DNA from 2 places in the Pseudoalteromonas sp. P1-30 genome. Region 2 is predicted to be linked to the other one. Evidence: predicted binding sites of a transcription regulator. Region 2 holds the regulator's gene; the other holds the start of a gene.
The links. Region 2 encodes ArgR, which controls arginine synthesis, uptake and breakdown. Its sites were predicted from a motif close to ANTGAATANNTATTCANT; they were not measured.

Region 1: a site for ArgR is predicted at 2,723-2,740, ahead of gltB (glutamate synthase large subunit). Genes of this name have one in related genera too.

What each region holds. Positions count from the first base shown of each region.
Region 1 covers NZ_LKBC01000006.1:90,932-100,091, forward strand. The annotation lists gene AN395_RS11740 (PrkA family serine protein kinase) at 1-597, opposite strand, end outside; gene AN395_RS11745 (Fe-Mn family superoxide dismutase) at 807-1,388, opposite strand; gene AN395_RS11750 (Grx4 family monothiol glutaredoxin) at 1,656-1,994, shown strand; gene gltB (glutamate synthase large subunit) at 2,841-7,298, shown strand; gene AN395_RS11760 (FAD-dependent oxidoreductase) at 7,308-8,723, shown strand; gene AN395_RS19645 (hypothetical protein) at 8,783-9,013, opposite strand; gene AN395_RS19650 (hypothetical protein) at 9,054-9,160, opposite strand, start outside.
Region 2 covers NZ_LKBC01000002.1:321,402-330,561, forward strand. The annotation lists gene AN395_RS04940 (extracellular solute-binding protein) at 63-1,067, shown strand; gene AN395_RS04945 (iron ABC transporter permease) at 1,067-2,698, shown strand; gene AN395_RS04950 (ABC transporter ATP-binding protein) at 2,699-3,745, shown strand; gene AN395_RS04955 (Dyp-type peroxidase) at 3,789-4,688, shown strand; gene argR (transcriptional regulator ArgR) at 4,685-5,152, opposite strand; gene mdh (malate dehydrogenase) at 5,378-6,310, shown strand; gene ispB (octaprenyl diphosphate synthase) at 6,405-7,376, opposite strand; gene rplU (50S ribosomal protein L21) at 7,798-8,109, shown strand; gene rpmA (50S ribosomal protein L27) at 8,126-8,383, shown strand; gene cgtA (Obg family GTPase CgtA) at 8,520-9,160, shown strand, end outside.

The DNA.
Region 1 (9,160 bases), on a different contig from region 2:
AATAGAGGGGTAGCGTTTGACGACTCTAAATTGACTAATATCGCCGTTAAATTCTTTTAATCGTTTACCAGCCCATGGCGACATAATCGTTTTTAAATAACGTGGTTTAATACCGTATTCTTTTTCGAGAACGCTGGCATCTTCTACTGGGTCAAACAAACTGAGCGGGTGATCGTTTACCGGAGAGCCTTTAATTGAATAGATAGGCACTTGTTGCATTAAATATTTTAGTTTTTCTGCAATTGAAGATTTACCTCCCCCAACAGGGCCGAGTAAATAAAGGACTTGTTTGCATTCTTCTAGGCCTTGAGCCGCATGCTTTAGATAGGAGACAATTTGTTCTATGGCATCTTCCATGCCGTAAAAGTCTGCAAAGGCAGGGTAGCGTGCAACCACTCTATTAGAAAATAACCGGCTTAAACGTGCATCGGTTGCAGTATCAACCATTTGCGGCTCGCCTATTGCCATAAGTAAACGCTCAGGGGCGCTGGCATAAGCTGATTTATCATTTTTACAAATTTCTAGAAATTCGCTAATGCTGTATTCTTCTTCTTGTGCTGCTTCGTATCGTGCTTGGTAGTGCTCAAAAATAGTCATAATAACCTCCGAAACCCGCTTTAAAAAGGTGCTTACTTTTTAAAGTTTAGTCAGAGATTGATATTTTTGTGCAATAAAATTAAAAATTTAAGTGAAAAAAGATCATGTGGCTAAATTAGCAATTTCGCGCGTATAAAGGCGGTTTGAATTTTATAAAGGCATAAAAAAAGACGCCGAGGCGTCTTTTTAAATCAGCGTATAATAGCTAATTAAGCGAAGTTAGCGTTCGCGAATTCCCAGTTAACAAGCGCCCAAAAACCTTTAAGGTAATCAGGACGAACGTTACGGTAATCAATGTAGTAAGCGTGTTCCCATAAATCCACAGTTAGGATTGGTGTAACACCTTCGTCTGTAAGCGGCGTTGCTGCGTTAGACGTGTTTACGATATCTAATGAACCGTCAGCTAGTTTAACTAACCATGTCCAGCTAGAACCAAAGTTATTAACCGCTTTGTCGTTTAATGCATCTTTAAACGCGTCAAAAGAGCCCCATTTAGCGTTAATAGCGTCAGCGATAGCACCTGTTGGCTCGCCGCCGCCATTTGGAGATAGACAGTTCCAGTAGAAAGTGTGGTTCCAAATTTGTGCAGCGTTGTTAAATACGCCACCTTCAGATGAACAAACAATCTCTTCTAAAGATTTGTTTTCAAATTCAGTACCTGGAATTAAACCGTTTAATTTAACAACGTAAGTGTTGTGGTGCTTACCGTGGTGATACTCAAGAGTTTCTTGTGAAATATGAGGCTCAAGTGCATCAATTGCATATGGTAGTGACGGTAGTTCAAATGCCATTTTTTTATCTCCATCTTCTTTTGGTTGATAACTCGCTTGATAGTACGTAATGCCTGATAGAACAGACCACTTACCTATACCAAACGAAAATATAGTGTTACTATAATTGTTGAGTATTTTACTCAAGTTTAAGCAAACAGCAATGCTATTGCTAAAGACTATTTCAATTGCGGCTTTATTTGCCCATTTTAAGTTATATATCTGTGGCCACAATGATTTATTTTCAAGCCCTAGGTATATCAAGCTATCGTCATTTTGAGGTTGTAGATGGAAACCATTGATAAAATTAAACAGCAGATTTCAGAAAACCCAATTATCCTTTACATGAAAGGGTCGCCTAAATTACCAAATTGTGGTTTTTCTTCACAAGCGTCACAAGCTCTAATGTCATGTGGCGAACCATTTGCCTATGTTGATATTTTACTTAATCCAGATATTCGCGCTGAGTTACCAGCATACGCAAATTGGCCTACTTTCCCACAGCTTTGGGTTGAGGGCGAATTAGTAGGTGGTTGTGACATTATCATTGAAATGTTTCAACGTGGTGAATTACAGCCACTGATCACTGAAACTGCAGCTAAGTATAAAGAAGCTGACGCAGAGTAATTGCTACTTTGCTAGATTATTAAAGCCACGTTTTACGTGGCTTTTTTGTGCCTATATAACTTTATTACGTCTTAAACTCTTGGTCAGCCCATCAGTGGGTGATTATAACCATTAATTTGTGCTCAATAGTTAGCAAACTCAGCCCTTGCTCCTTGTTTAGGTGCACCTAGTCAGGATAAGTAAGCAACAAAGCTACTTATATAAGCGCGAATTTTAATTAAAATATGAGTTTTATATCAATGCGCAATAAGACGTAATCAATTTACGGGGCTAAATGTGTCGCTATCTGCGTTAAATAATTCTTTTTTAGAACAACTAAATAGCGAGTTTTTTGCCCAGCTATCAACACGTTTTTCCAGCCTTACAATAGTTCGCTCAATCAAGCGAATTGGCATTAAATAAAAATTCACTACATCTGCACTAAAAACGACACCACAATTAATAACTATACTAATGAACGCTAAAAAAGCGTGATCCTAAACCTCTAATTTATTTAAAACGCATTAAACTATCTAAATGTTAACTGAACCCGTGGGAAACAAGTGAATATTTATTCATTGCTTTGGTGCCTTACGTTTACGTAAAGGGTATTGCTTTAACGCCTTTGTTTTTACAAAATGTTAAAATTGACACCAGTGTCATGAAAAAATAACGCGCAAATAAGCGCTAAATGTTAAAACTTATGGGTGAAAAAGAAATCTTGCCTTGAAGTGAGAAATATTCAAGAATGTGAATATGTATTCAAAATAATATTGACTCTATTTACTATAGAGGCTAGTTTTGTGCGTCTGTTAGCAAATCGTCGAGCAGTTCATTCACGTTAACAGTGCAGCAAGGGAGGGGTCTATGTTATACGACTCAACATTAGAAAAAGATAATTGTGGCTTTGGCTTAATAGCCCAAGTAAATGGTCAAGCTAGTCATCGGCTTATTCGTACAGCTATTACTGGACTTGATCGCATGCAGCACCGCGGTGGTATTTCTGCCGATGGTAAAACAGGTGACGGCTGTGGTTTATTACTACAAAAACCTGACAGTTTTTTCCGTGCTATTGCGAGTGAGCATAATTGGCACTTAGGTAAAAATTACGCCGTAGGCATGGTTTTCTTAAATTCAGATCCCGTTTTAGCACAAGCTGCAAAACAGGTTTTATGTGAAGAATTAGAACAAGAAACACTTAAAATACTCGGTTGGCGTGAAGTGCCTACTGACCCTTCAATGCTAGGGCCAATTGCGACACAGCAATTACCTGGTTTTGAGCAAATTTTTGTTAGTGCGCCTGAAGGTTGGCGTTCTAAAGATTTAGAGCGACGTTTATATGTAGCACGTCGCCGTGCAGAAAAGCGTTTAGCAGAGGATGAGTCGTTTTATATTGCGAGTTTATCGGGGTTAGTGACTATCTATAAAGGTCTTATGATGCCTGCAGATTTGCCTAACTTTTATTTAGACTTAGCTGATATTCGTATGACCAGCGCTATTTGTGTATTCCATCAGCGTTTTTCTACTAATACCCAGCCGCGTTGGCCTTTAGCACAACCATTTAGGTATTTAGCGCATAATGGTGAAATTAATACCATTGAAGGTAACCGCCAATGGGCTCGTGCACGTTCGTATAAGTTTTCATCGCCACTTATTCCTGATTTACAAAGCGCAGCGCCGTTTGTAAACGAAACCGGCTCTGACTCTTCAAGCTTAGATAACATGCTGGAGCTGTTTTTAGCCGGTGGCATGGATTTATTCCGTGCTATGCGTATGCTTGTGCCACCTGCATGGCAGAAAAACCGTGCTATGGATGATGATTTACGCGCATTTTACGACTTTAACTCTATGCATATGGAACCGTGGGATGGCCCTGCGGGCATTGTTATGTCTGATGGGCGTTTTGCAGCCTGTAACCTTGACAGAAATGGCCTGCGTCCAGCGCGCTATGTTATTACCCAAGATGGCTTTATTACACTTGCCTCTGAGGTAGGGATTTGGGATTACACTGCAGATGAAGTGGTCGAAAAAGGCCGTGTAGGACCAGGTGAGCTGTTAGTAATTGATACTAAATTAGGCAAAATTTGGCACTCAGACGAAATCGATCAAGATCTAAAATCGCGTCATCCTTATAAGTCATGGCTTGAAGAAAACGTTAAACGTTTAACCCCGTTTGAAGAGCTTACCGAGCAAGATGCGGGTAATCGCTCATTTGATGACGAAACACTTGCTAAATACCAAAAAATGTTTGGTTACACTAACGAAGAGCTCGATAGTGTTATTCGCGTAATGGGTGAAAACGGTCAAGAAGCAACAGGCTCTATGGGTGATGACACGCCATTTGCAGTACTTAGCGAAGGGCATCGTTCATTGTACGATTACTTCCGCCAAAAGTTTGCACAAGTGACTAACCCACCAATTGATCCGCTGCGTGAAAACCACGTAATGTCACTGGCAACGTGTATTGGTAGTGAGCAAAACGTATTTAATGAAACTACAGGCCACGCTAAGCGCCTACAGTTTGATACGCCAATTTTAATGTATGCAGACATGCAGCAGCTACTAAATGCCGATGACGAGCATTACAGCTACTGTAAAATTGATATTACATACACAGCAGAGGAAGGTTTAGAAAAAGCGGTTGCACGTATTTGCGACGCTGCACAAGAAAAAGCAGCAGCCGGCTGTGTAATGCTTATTTTATCTGACCGTAACTTTAGCGAAACCCAATTACCAATTCCTGCTGCTATGGCGGTAGGTGCTGTACAAAAACGTTTAGTAGATAATAACTTACGTTGTGAGTCTAATATTATTATTGAAACGGGTAGCGTACGCGATGCACACCAATTTGCCGTATTACTTGGTTTTGGTGCAACCGCAATTTACCCATACCTTGCATACGAGTCACTGGTTGCGATGAGCGACAGTAAAGTGATTGATAAGTCGTACTGCGAAGTGACGCTTTCGTACCGAAAAGCCATTAATAAAGGCTTGTACAAAATTATGTCTAAGATGGGCATAAGCACAATTGCATCGTACCGTTGTTCAATGCTTTTTGAAGCGGTTGGTCTATCTGATGCTATGGTAGAAATGTGCTTTAAAGGTGTGGCAAGTCGTATTAAAGGCGCCTGTTTTAGCGATTTTGATATTGATCAGCAAAAGCTTCATAAACTTGCTTTTAGTAAACGTAAATTATTGAGCCATGGCGGTTTATTAAAATACGTTCACGGTGGTGAATACCACGCTTACAACCCAGATGTTATTCAAACGCTACAAAAGGCCGTACGTTCAGGCGATTATAAAGACTACGCAGCCTATGCTGATTTAGTTAATAACCGTCCTATTGCAACGCTGCGCGATATGTTAGCGCTTAAATTACCTGAAAAAGGCATTAGCATTGATGATGTTGAGCCGGCTGAATTTTTATACCAGCGCTTTGACTCTGCAGCTATGAGTATTGGTGCACTTTCGCCTGAGGCGCATGAAGCGCTTGCCATTGCAATGAACCGCTTAGGCGGGTGTTCAAATTCTGGTGAAGGCGGCGAAGATAAGCTGCGCTACAACACCGAGAAAAACTCACGTATTAAACAAGTTGCCTCGGGTCGTTTTGGTGTAACGCCGCACTACCTTCGTAATGCTGATGTAATTCAAATTAAAGTGGCGCAGGGTGCTAAACCTGGCGAAGGCGGGCAATTACCAGGCGAAAAAGTAACGCCGTATATTGCAAAACTTCGTTATTCGGTACCCGGTGTAACATTAATTTCACCACCACCGCATCACGATATTTACTCAATTGAAGATTTAGCCCAGCTAATATTCGATTTAAAACAAGTAAACCCAGAAGCGATGATATCGGTGAAGTTAGTATCTGAGCCGGGTGTAGGCACAATTGCCACAGGTGTAGCTAAAGCGTACGCCGACTTAATTACTATCTCAGGTTACGATGGTGGTACCGGTGCTAGCCCATTAACGTCAGTTAAATACGCGGGTAGCCCGTGGGAGCTTGGCCTTGCAGAAACCCAGCAAGCGCTTGTTGAAAATGGTCTTCGTCACCGTATTCGCCTGCAAACAGATGGTGGTTTAAAAACAGGTTTAGATATCATTAAAGCCGCTATTTTAGGTGCAGAAAGCTTTGGCTTTGGTACAGGCCCAATGGTGGCGCTAGGTTGTAAATACTTACGTATTTGTCATTTAAATAACTGTGCGACCGGTGTTGCAACGCAAGATGAAACACTTCGTCAAAAGCATTACCACGGCTTACCAGAAATGGCGATGAACTACTTTAAGTTTATAGCTCAAGAAGCACGTGAAATTATGGCAAGCTTAGGTGTTGCTAATCTAACTGACTTAATTGGTCGTTTAGACTTATTAGAAGCGATTGAAGGTAAAACAGCGAAGCAAAAGAAAATAGATTTATCGTCTGTAATTGCTCAGCCAAATAACCCAACGGGCGAAACCTTATTTTGCAGCGCACCAAATAGCTCGCATTATTTAGGTGAACTTAACGAAACGTTACTAGGTAAAGCGCAACAAGCGATTGATTCCTCATCGGGTATTTCGCTCGTGAGCCGCATATGTAATACAGACCGTTCAGTGGGCGCAATGCTGTCGGGTTACATAGCCTCTAAGCATGGCAACCAAGGTATGGCTGCAGATCCAGTATCTATTGAGCTACATGGTACAGCAGGGCAATCATTTGGTGTTTGGAATGCCGGTGGCCTTGAAATGACCCTTATTGGCGATGCAAACGACTACGTGGGTAAAGGCATGGCTGGTGGTAAGCTTGTTATACGCCCACCACTGGGATCATCGTTTGAAAGTCATAAAGCGACTATTGCTGGTAACACATGTTTGTACGGTGCTACGGGTGGTAAGTTATTTGCCGCAGGCTGTGCTGGTGAGCGTTTTGCAGTGCGTAACTCTGGCGTGCAAGCCGTTGTTGAAGGCGTAGGTGATAACGGCTGTGAATACATGACTGGCGGCGTTGTATGCGTGCTAGGTAATGTAGGCGTTAACTTTGGTGCGGGTATGACAGGTGGTTTTGCTTATATTTTAGATGAGCGAAGTGACTTTGAAAAACGCATTAATCCAGAGCTTGTAGAAGTAGTAACACTTGATGATTTAAGTTCGCACCAAGAGCATTTACGTGGCCTAATTGCCGAGCATTTAGAGCTTACGGGTTCATGTAGAGCAGAAACCATTTTAGCTAATTTTGAACTGTACTTACCTATGTTCAAACTAGTAAAACCAAAATCAAGTGATGTAAAAAGTTTACTCGGGCACCGCGCTCGAAGTAGCGCAGAACTTCGTGTTCAAGCGCAATAAGGGGGCAGTATGAGCGAAAATGTATATCAATTTATAGACGTGCAGCGTGTTGATCCGCGCAAAAAACCAATCTCGTCGCGTAAAAAATCTTTCGTGGAAATTTACGAACCCTTTTCTGAGAATCAGGTAAATTCACAAGCTGACCGTTGTTTAGATTGTGGTAACCCTTACTGTGAATGGAAATGCCCAGTGCATAACTACATTCCGCAGTGGTTAAAATTAATTAGAACTGGCCGTATTTTAGAAGCGGCTGAGCTTTCTCATCGTACAAATAGCTTGCCTGAAGTGTGTGGACGCGTATGTCCACAAGACAGACTGTGTGAAGGTTCATGTACGCTTGATGAAGAGTTTGGCGCAGTAACGATAGGTAATATTGAAAAATACATTACCGATACCGCATTTAAAATGGGCTGGAAACCAGACATGTCATACGTGACATGGACGGATAAAAAAGTGGCTATTATTGGTGCGGGTCCGGCTGGTTTAGGGTGTGCAGATATTTTAGTACGTAACGGTGTAAAGCCAGTGGTTTTTGACCGTCACCCAGAAATTGGCGGATTACTTACTTTTGGTATCCCTTCTTTTAAACTTGAAAAAGAAGTAATGCAAAAGCGCCGTGAAATTTTCACCGAAATGGGTGTGGAATTTAAGCTAAACGTTGAAGTGGGTGTAGATATCACTATGGACGAAATTTTAGCTGACTACGACGCGGTATTTTTAGGTGTAGGTACGTATCAGAGTATGCGTGCTGGTCTTGAAAACGAAGATGCGCCAGGCGTACACGACGCACTGCCATTTTTAATTGGTAACACAAATCGCGTTATGGGTTACGATGAAAAAAACCAAGCGTGCATTGATATGGCGAATCAAAAGGTTGTGGTACTTGGCGGTGGTGATACCGCGATGGACTGTGTGCGAACGTCTATTCGCCAAAATGCAGCTAAAGTAACTTGTGCTTATCGTCGTGATGAAGAAAATATGCCTGGCTCTAAGCGTGAAGTTAAAAACGCTAAAGAAGAAGGTGTAAACTTTACCTTTAATGTACAGCCAACGGGTATTGTACTTGATGATAATGGTCATGTTGCAGGCGTTAAAATGGTTAAAACACAACTGGGTGAGCCTGATGAAAACGGCCGTAGCCGAGCAGAAGTTGTACCAGGCTCTGAGCACGTACTTGAGGCAGACCAGGTTATTATGGCGTTTGGCTTTAAACCACACAAAATGGACTGGTTAGAAAAGTATGATGTAGAAATTAACCACTGGGGCGGCATTAACGCACCAGAGCAAGGTGAATTTACTCATCAAACAACTAATCCGAAAATATTTGCAGGTGGTGATATAGTGCGAGGCTCTGATTTAGTGGTAACGGCTATTTTTGAAGGGCGTAACGCTGCTGAAGGTATTATGGATTATTTAGAGGTTTAATTATTTGTTCTTCTAAATAATTTTAAAAGCAAGCCAAGTGGCTTGCTTTTTTGTTTGTTTTATTCGAATGTTATGTCAACGTAATTAGTAACGAACGGTACTATATTAATATCACCAACTGCGTAACTTTCTTTTGCGACGCCTTCGGTTTTTACTTTCATGTAGTAATTACCAGAAGGAACTACCTTGTCGTAATGATTTGATCTTGTTTCGAGCCAAATACGGTTGTTTTGAGCGTCAACTACCCAGCCTTCAGGGCTAATTTCATGCATGTATGCTGAACATTTCACTTGTCCCACGCGTGGGTGTAAACATTTATTGATTGCGACTCTAGTTTGTTTGTTTGTTTGGATTAGCTGCCGTTTTTATTACTTGGATTTGGCCATAGTCTCTAGACTCTTTAGTTGCTTCATGGGGGTAAACTTTTGTTTGGGTAG
Region 2 (9,160 bases):
TGTATATTTTCACGTATCACGATAAAATCCCCTGTAAATAATTACTATTTAGGTAAATTGATATGAGAACTGCACTGGCTATACTTACTTGTATTATTAGCGCTTCGCCTGCGTTTGCGAGCGATGTTGTTAATATTTACTCTTTTCGTCAACCGTTTTTAATTCAACCTATTTTAACTGACTTCACTAAGCAAACAGGCATTAAAACGAATGTGGTTTTTGCAAAAAAAGGGTTAATAGAGCGTGTTAAGCGTGAAGGGAAACACAGTAAAGCCGATTTAGTATTAACATCTAATTTTAGTGCGCTTATTCAGCTAGAAGATCTCAATTTAACGCAAAGTATTAAAAGTGATCGCATTAAAAGCAATATTCCTGCGTCGTATAGAGATAGCGACGGGCAGTGGGTGGCATTAACTAAGCGGGTTCGTAATGTGTATTCATCAAAAGAGCGCCTAGGTGCATTACCTGAACTCACCTACGAAGATTTGGCTAACCCACAGTATAAAGGACAAATTTGTACACGCTCTGGCAAGCATCCCTATAACCTTGGCTTAGTTGCTTCGATGATTGCTCATCACGGCGAGGAAAAAACTAAAACATGGTTAGAAGGTGTTAAAGCTAATTTAGCACGTAAGCCACAAGGTAACGATCGCGCGCAAGTAAAAGCGGTAAAAGAAGGTTTGTGTAATCTTGCTTTAGGTAATAGCTACTACCTTGGCAAAATGCTTCAAGACGACGAGCAAAAAGCGTGGGCTGAGTCTGTTTATATTAATTTTCCTAATCAGCAAAATCGCGGCTCACACATAAATGTTTCGGGTGCTGTCATTACTAAATATGCAAAAAATCCTGATAATGCCCTTACGCTTATTGAGTTTATGAGCGAAACCAAAGCACAAAATATGTATGCATCTGTAAATATGGAGTACCCGGTTAAGCAAGGCGTTGAGCTATCAAGTTTAGTCGCCTCTTGGGGAAGCTTTAAAGAAGATGGCCTAGCACTTGATGAGATCAGTAAATATCGTCCGTTAGCCCTTAAGCTAATAGATGAGGTGAAGTTCGACCTTTAATGAATTTTATATTTAAGCTGTCTAAATGGCAGCTCTTTGCTTGGTCGACAGGGCTTTTATTGTCGGCCCCGCTGTTTTTTCTGATATATGAATCTTTACAAGGCGACTCAGAGGTATTTTCTCATCTGTGGGATACCGTGCTGTGGGATTATATTACTAATACTGTGCTGCTTATTTTTGGCGTATGCCTGCTTAGCTGTGCAATTGCGCTACCGCTTGGTTGGCTCAGTGCGTATTGCTCCTTCCCCGGCAAAAAGCAATTTGAATGGGCGCTTATGCTGCCCCTTGCAATGCCTACCTATTTAATAGCCTATGTGTATACCGATTTGCTAGATTACGCAGGCCCTGTGCAAATAGCCCTAAGAGAGTGGTTTGATTGGCACTCGCCAACGGATTATTGGTTTTTTGATATTCGCACTTTGCCCGGCGCTATGGTGATGATCGCACTTGTGTTGTATCCGTATTTATTTTTAATTTTTAAAACCGCACTGCGAGAGCAGTCATTTAAGTTAGTGCAAGCTAGTCAATTAATGGGTTTATCGCCTTGGCAAAGCTTTTTTAAAGTAAGCATAGTGCTTTCACGTGGCTCAATTGTGGCAGCCCTTGCGCTCATAAGCATGGAAACCATGGCCGACTATGCAACGGTAAGTTACTTTGCAGTGAGCACTTTAACCACCGCTGTGTACGATACATGGTTTGGTTATTACTCACTCACGGCTGCAGCGAAAATATCGGGCGTTATGCTGTTACTGCTGTTTTTAGCTTTAATGGCGGAGCGCTTTAGTCGGCGTAACCAAGCCGTGTTTGAGCGTCAATCAGGTGTTAATAGCGAGTCGTTATACAAACTTAAAGGTAAACATGCATGGCTGGCTACGTCATTTTGCAGTGTTATTTTGCTCATTGCTTTTATTATACCTATGTTGGTATTACTAAATTATGCAATAACTTACTTTGATAAAGCGTGGAACACGGCATTTTTTAGTTACGCGTGGCAAAGTTTAAAAGTAGCTATTATTGTAAGCGTAGCCAGCATAATACTCGCTACACTAATCGTTTTTTATCAGCGTGTGGCAAAGCAAGGCTATTCTTTAATACCTGGTCGCTTAGCGAGTACCGGCTATGCACTGCCAGGTACGGTACTGGCTATTGCTGTGTTATTACCGCTTAGCGCATTAGAAAACTCAATAAATACAGTCCTTGAGGGCTACAACCTAGATATAGGTTTATTACTAACCGGCAGCATTATCACTATTATAGTGGCTTACTTAGTGCGCTTTTATGCCATTGCGCACGGTGCTATAGAATCGAGCTTTGTACGTATTAGTCCATCACTGGATATGGCTAGCCAATCTATGGGTAAAAGCCAAGGGCAAACACTGCGCTTAGTGCACCTTCCTTTATTACGTCGAGGTCTTTTAACAGCTGCATTGCTTGTATTTATTGAGTGTATGAAAGAGCTGCCAGCCGCATTACTCTTAAGGCCTTTTGACTTTGAAAGTTTAGCCACACATGTATTTCAATACGTGAGCGATGAGCAGCTTGAGCTTGCTTCTATTTCCGCTTTATTTATTGTTTTGGTTGGGTTGATCCCCTTGTATTTTATTAATCGTTCTATGGAGCAACGCAGTTAAATGAGCCGTTTAAATTTACAAGGTGTGGGTTATCACTACAGTGGCACGCACGTGCTACACAATTTAGATTTAACGGTGGGTCAAGACGAAATTGTGTGTTTGCTCGGGGCCAGCGGCTGCGGTAAAACAACCACCTTAAAAGCAATTGCAGGCCTTATTGAAATAAATGAAGGTAGTGTATTTATAGACGGTAAATGTGTAAGCGATAAGCATACATTTGTATCACCAGAGCATCGTAATATAGGGATGATGTTTCAAGATTATGCCCTGTTTCCGCACCTCAGTGTGGCCGATAATATTGCGTTTGGGCTGGGTAAAGTAAGCAAAGTTCAAAAACAGCAACGGGTAGAGGAAATGCTAGAGCTAGTGCATTTAACGGGGTGTGCAAAACGCTACCCTCATCAGCTATCGGGTGGCCAGCAGCAACGCGTGGCTATTGCGCGGGCTTTGGCTTATAAGCCTAGTTTATTGCTTCTTGATGAGCCTTTTTCGAACATAGATACCCAAGTACGCTTTGAGTTAATTGCTGATATTAGGCGCATTATTAAAGCGCAGCAGGTTTCTGCGGTATTTGTTAGCCACTCAAAAGAAGAAGCCTTTGCGTTTTCAGACACGCTAGCCATTATGCACCAAGGAAAAATAGCCCAACAAGGTACACCAGAGCAGCTTTTTGCCATGCCAAAGACAAAGGAGGTTGCAGAGTTTCTGGGTCAGGGCATATACTTAGGCGCAGAAGTGTTAACGGCAACTGAATACACAACGCCTTTTGGTGTCGTGCAATCGCAGCATGAGCATACGCACAGTGCAATAAAAGGGGTGGTGTATATTCGTCCACACCATATTGAGCTTGCGCAAAATACGCAGGCCGATAACCCTCAAGGTGTGAGCATTTTAAGCCGTCGGTTTATAGGCTCGGCTTATGTTTACACTGTTGTAATTGCAGAGCAAGAGATTGAAGTTGCCGCACAATATGGCCAGTCATTTGAAATAAATGAGCAGGTTATAATAAAAATAAAACCTCACACGGTGAATTTTTTCGAATCATAACAAATGTGTTATTCGCTGTGTTTTATAAAGCTAAGGAATAACAATGGCGCAAGCGCAATCTGGGATTTGTGCTGAAGCAAACTTACACGGTTTGCATTTATTTTTTAATGTATTTGATGGTCAAGACGAGTCATTGCGCGCAAAGCTTAAGCGCGTAAGCGCAATTGAAGAAGAGTTTAGTGATCAGTTCTCCGAAGCCATGCTCTCTTGCATGGTGGCTATAGGCGCGCAATATTGGCCGCATATACTACCTGAATATATCCCAAGCGAGCTGCAAAGCTTTCCTAATATAAATCACAGTGATTTTGTTATGCGCGTACAGCCATGTGATTTATTCATACAAATTCGCTCAGACCGAGAAGATGTTAATCACCTTTTTGCATTGCAAATATTAAAGTTGTTTTCGCCCGATGTAGAGCTGGTTGAACAAATTCGCAATTTTAGGTTTTTAGATGGGCGAGACTTTAACGGCTTTATTTATGCAGGCGACACCCCACATGGACGCCAAAAACGAATCACGGCACTGGTTAATAACCCCGACAGCTTTGAACACCAAGGCAGCTATATTCATGTACAGCGTTATAAGCATGACCTGAGCGTATGGCAGCATTTATCACTAAGCGAGCAAGAACACATTATGGGGCGCACACGTTTAGATAACACCTTAATTGAGCCAAAGGTAGATACTAGCCACGCGACTAGAAGTGAGCTAAAAGATGAGAGCGGCCAAGCAATACTGCTTAACCAAAGCATGCCGTATGGCGATGTTTACGAGCAAGGCATGCTAAGTATTACATGCTCAGCATCGGGAAGTGCGTTTGAAAAGGTACTTAACAGCCGCATAGGAAAAGGGGAGTGTTACGACCACTGGCTTGATTTTACTCAAGCCGATATGGGCTCAGCGTTTTTTGCGCCGTCAGTTAGTTTTTTAAAACAGCTTTAAACCGTATCAAATAAAATACGTACGCGCTCTAGTGTAATGTCTATTTCAGATATTTTTGCTGGCGCAATAAAAATAGTGTCATCTCCGGCAATTGTGCCCAATACACCATCAGCTTTGCCTAGTGAGTCTAATAAGCGGGCAATTAACTGCGCAGCGCCTGGGCTGGTGGTTATAATAATCATCATTTCGTTATGCATAATATCAATAACAAGCTGACGTAGTGGGCTTTTAGCAGTCGGTACGCCCATTTCTGCGGGTAGGCAATAAACCATTTCTTGTTTAGCATTACGGGTACGCACAGCGCCAAACTTGCTAAGCATGCGCGACACCTTACTTTGGCTTATATTGTCAAAGCCTTGCTCTTTTAATGCTTCAACTATTTCGCCTTGCGAGCCAAAGTTCTCTTCTTTTAAAAGTGCTTTAAACGCTTTTACCAGCGCTTCTTGTTTGTCTTGTGGTTGCATAGTCTTTATTCATTTTTGTTATTTATAATGCAAATTCTACACAAAAATGAATAATTATGCAGCAGTTGTTTAGTTAACTTGCCAGTTTGCTGCGATAAACCAACAAAGTTTACAACTATGGTCGAAAATATACCTGAAATAAGCAGGATAAATTTGTTTTTAGTCGCTAATTTCATTATCTTAAGAGCCACAAATATTTCCTACCTCAAATTACGGAGAATTCCAATGAAAGTTGCTGTATTAGGTGCTGCAGGCGGTATCGGTCAAGCGTTGTCTTTATTATTAAAAACAGGCTTACCAGCTGGTTCTGAATTATCACTTTACGATGTTGCACCAGTTGTACCAGGTGTTGCGGTTGACCTATCTCACATCCCTACAGATGTTAAAGTAGCAGGTTTTGGCGCAGACGATTTAAATAAAGCGCTTGAAGGGTGTGATATCGTACTTATCCCAGCGGGTATGCCACGTAAACCAGGTATGGATCGTGCGGATTTATTTAACGTAAACGCAGGTATCATCAAAACATTAGCAGAAGGCATTGTAGCTAGCTGTCCTAAAGCGTTAGTGGGTGTTATCACTAACCCAGTAAACGGCACTGTGCCAATTGTTGCTGAAGTATTCAAAAAAGCAGGTACTTACGACGCTAAGCGCGTATTTGGTATCACTACGCTTGACGTAATTCGTTCAGAAGCATTTGTTGCTGAGCTTAAAGGCGTAGACGTAGCAACCGTTAAAGTACCAGTAATTGGTGGCCACTCAGGCACAACCATTCTACCTCTACTTTCTCAAGTTGAAGGCGTAAGCTTCACTGAAGAAGAAGTAGCTACACTTACTCCACGTATCCAAAATGCAGGTACTGAAGTAGTAAATGCTAAAGCGGGCGGTGGTTCAGCTACATTATCTATGGGTGCTGCTGCAGCACGTTTTTGTATGTCTTTAGTTAAAGGCCTACAAGGTGAAGACGTAGTAGATTACGCATACGTTGCTGTTGAAAATGGCGATGCAGAGTACTTTGCTCACCCAGTACGTTTAGGCACAAACGGCGTAGAAGAAATTCTTTCTTACGGCGAGCTAAGCGCATTTGAAGAAAAAGCTAAAAACGACATGCTTGAAACTCTGAAAAAAGACATCAAAGAAGGTGTTGATTTCATGGCGTAATAGCCAAGTTATGCACAAAAAAGCCTGCTTATGCAGGCTTTTTTATTGCTCGAAAATTATGGCCCTTAAACACTAATTAAGGGAGGCTGCAAAGTTAGTGATCTCGCTCTACAGCTATACGCGCTAAGCTGATTAACGCTTGCTTGTACTGCGACTCTGCTAAAAAGTCTAAACAGGCAATGGCCTTGTCTGCTTCTTGCTGCGCCTTTTGCATTGTAAATTCAAGTGCGTTGGTTTGTTTAAGTGCCGTTAAAATAGCCTCAAGGTTATCCATACCATTGCAATGCTCAATGGCATCACGAATAAGGGCTCTTTGCTGATCACTGCCGTGCTTCATCGCATATATTAGCGGTAAGGTTGGCTTACCTTCTGCTAAATCATCACCAATATTTTTACCTAATTGGTCAGCGTCTGCGTTGTAATCAAGCACGTCATCAACTAACTGAAAAGCAGTACCTAAATGCATACCATATAAATTAAGCGCATCTAACACACTGTTATCTTGCTCGGTAATAATAGCTGCAAGCCCTGTAGCGGCTTCAAATAATTTAGCCGTTTTAGAGTAAATAACCTGCATGTAACTTGCTTCGGTGGTATTAGGGTCGTTGCAATTCATAAGTTGCAATACTTCACCCTCAGCAATCACGTTGGTGGCATCAGCAAGCACTTGCATAATTTGCATTTTGCCCAGCCCCACCATAAGTTGAAACGAGCGGGTGTAAATAAAATCCCCAACCAGCACGCTGGCAGCATTACCAAATTCGGCATTTGCAGTCGGTGTACCACGGCGCAGGTTAGATTCATCAACAACATCATCATGTAATAGTGTTGCAGTATGAATAAATTCAACAATCGTTGCCAAAGTAATGTGATCTTTACCTTGGTAACCCAAAGCTCTTGCTGCCAATATTGCCAGCATCGGGCGTACGCGTTTGCCGCCGCTGTTAACGATGTACAAACCAAGTTGATTGACTAACGCCACATCTGAGCGCATTTGCGCGTGTATAAGTTGATTGACGTCATTCATATCGCTTTCGATTAACGCCTGGATAGCTTTTATATCCATTGATCTCCGAGCCAATTTTTATGTGTGAACGGCGCCGATTGTACAACAAAAAAAGCACTAGCTCGATATTTTGTGACGATTCATTAAAAAAACCGAGTTAAAAACCTTAATTAGCGCTTAATTAGGGTATTTAATTGTATATTTCACACTCAAAGCGCGACTATTTATTGCGCAGTCAATGGGTTCTGGAGTAGGCATAGCGACACGTAAATTTATTTTGTCTTTGCACTAAAAAGCGCTTGGCAACAGGGCAATTTAATATAAAATGGGGGAAATATTGAATTGCTCTCAATGCAGCTACTTTTTATTCATTTTAATTACAAAATAGGCTTGCTAGTTTTTATGCATTAGCGTAAACTTCGCGCCCTATCGAAGAATATTTTAGTTGCGTCGATTTGAGGGCGCACAGACGGAGTTAATTATGTACGCGGTTTTCCAAAGTGGTGGTAAACAGCATCGTGTGACTGAAGGTCAAACGATTCGTCTTGAAAAATTAGACGTTGAAACTGGTGCAGCAGTTGAATTTGATTCAGTACTTTTAGTTGCTGATGGTGAGAAAATCGAGATCGGTGTACCGTTCGTAAACGGTGGTAAAGTAACAGCTGAGGTTGTTTCACATGGTCGCGGTGAGAAGATTAAGGTTGTTAAATTTAGACGCCGTAAGCATTCTCGTAAGCAAATGGGCCATCGTCAATGGTTCACTGAAGTTAAAATCACTGGCATTAGCGCTTAATTAGAGGTACTTAGAAATGGCACATAAAAAAGCAGCTGGTAGTACTCGTAACGGTCGCGATTCAGAAAGCAAACGCCTAGGTGTTAAGCGTTTTGGTGGCGAATCAGTTCTAGCGGGTAGCATCATTGTTCGTCAACGTGGTACTCGTTTCCACGCTGGCGCAAACGTAGGTATCGGTAAAGACCACACTATCTTCGCAAAAGCAGATGGTAAAGTTCAATTTGAACAAAAAGGTCCTTTAAACCGTAAATACGTAACTATCGTAGCTGAGTAATCAGTAAGGTAGTAAAAAACCCCGCCTTTGCGGGGTTTTTTGTTTTCAGAAACGTCAAATATATACCCAAGCCTGCATTTACGTTGGCTTGGGTATATAATAGTTAAATTAAAGCCAATCCCTAAAGTGAGTAATCATGAAGTTTGTAGATGAAGTAGAAATTCGCGCAGAAGCTGGTGACGGCGGCAGCGGTGTCGTGTCTTTCCGTCGAGAAAAATATGTACCAGACGGTGGCCCGGACGGCGGTGACGGTGGAGACGGTGGTAGTGTTTATCTACAAGCTGATGAAAACTTAAATACCCTAATTGATTACCAGTTTGAGCGTTTTCACCGTGCCGAGCGTGGTACTAATGGTCAAAGCCGTAACTGTACAGGTAAAAAGGGCGAAGATTTGGTAGTAAAAGTACCTGTGGGTACACGTATTACCGACGTTGACACTCAAGAGGCGTTAGGCGATTTAACGCAGCATGGTCAAAAAATTGTGGTTGCAAAAGGTGGTTTCCATGGCTTGGGGAATGCACGTTTTAAATCAAGTACTAACCGTGCTCCACGTCAAAAAACGTTAGGTACACCAGGTGAAGTTCGTAACCTTAAATTAGAGCTTATGCTACTTGCCGATGTAGGCCTATTAGGGTTGCCAAATGCAGGTAAATCAACGTTTATTCGCAGTGTATCGGCAGCAAAGCCAAAAGTAGCTGATTACCCGTTTACCACGCTAATTCCTAATTTAGGGGTTGTGCGCCCAGAGGCTAACAAATCGTTTGTAATAGCCGATAT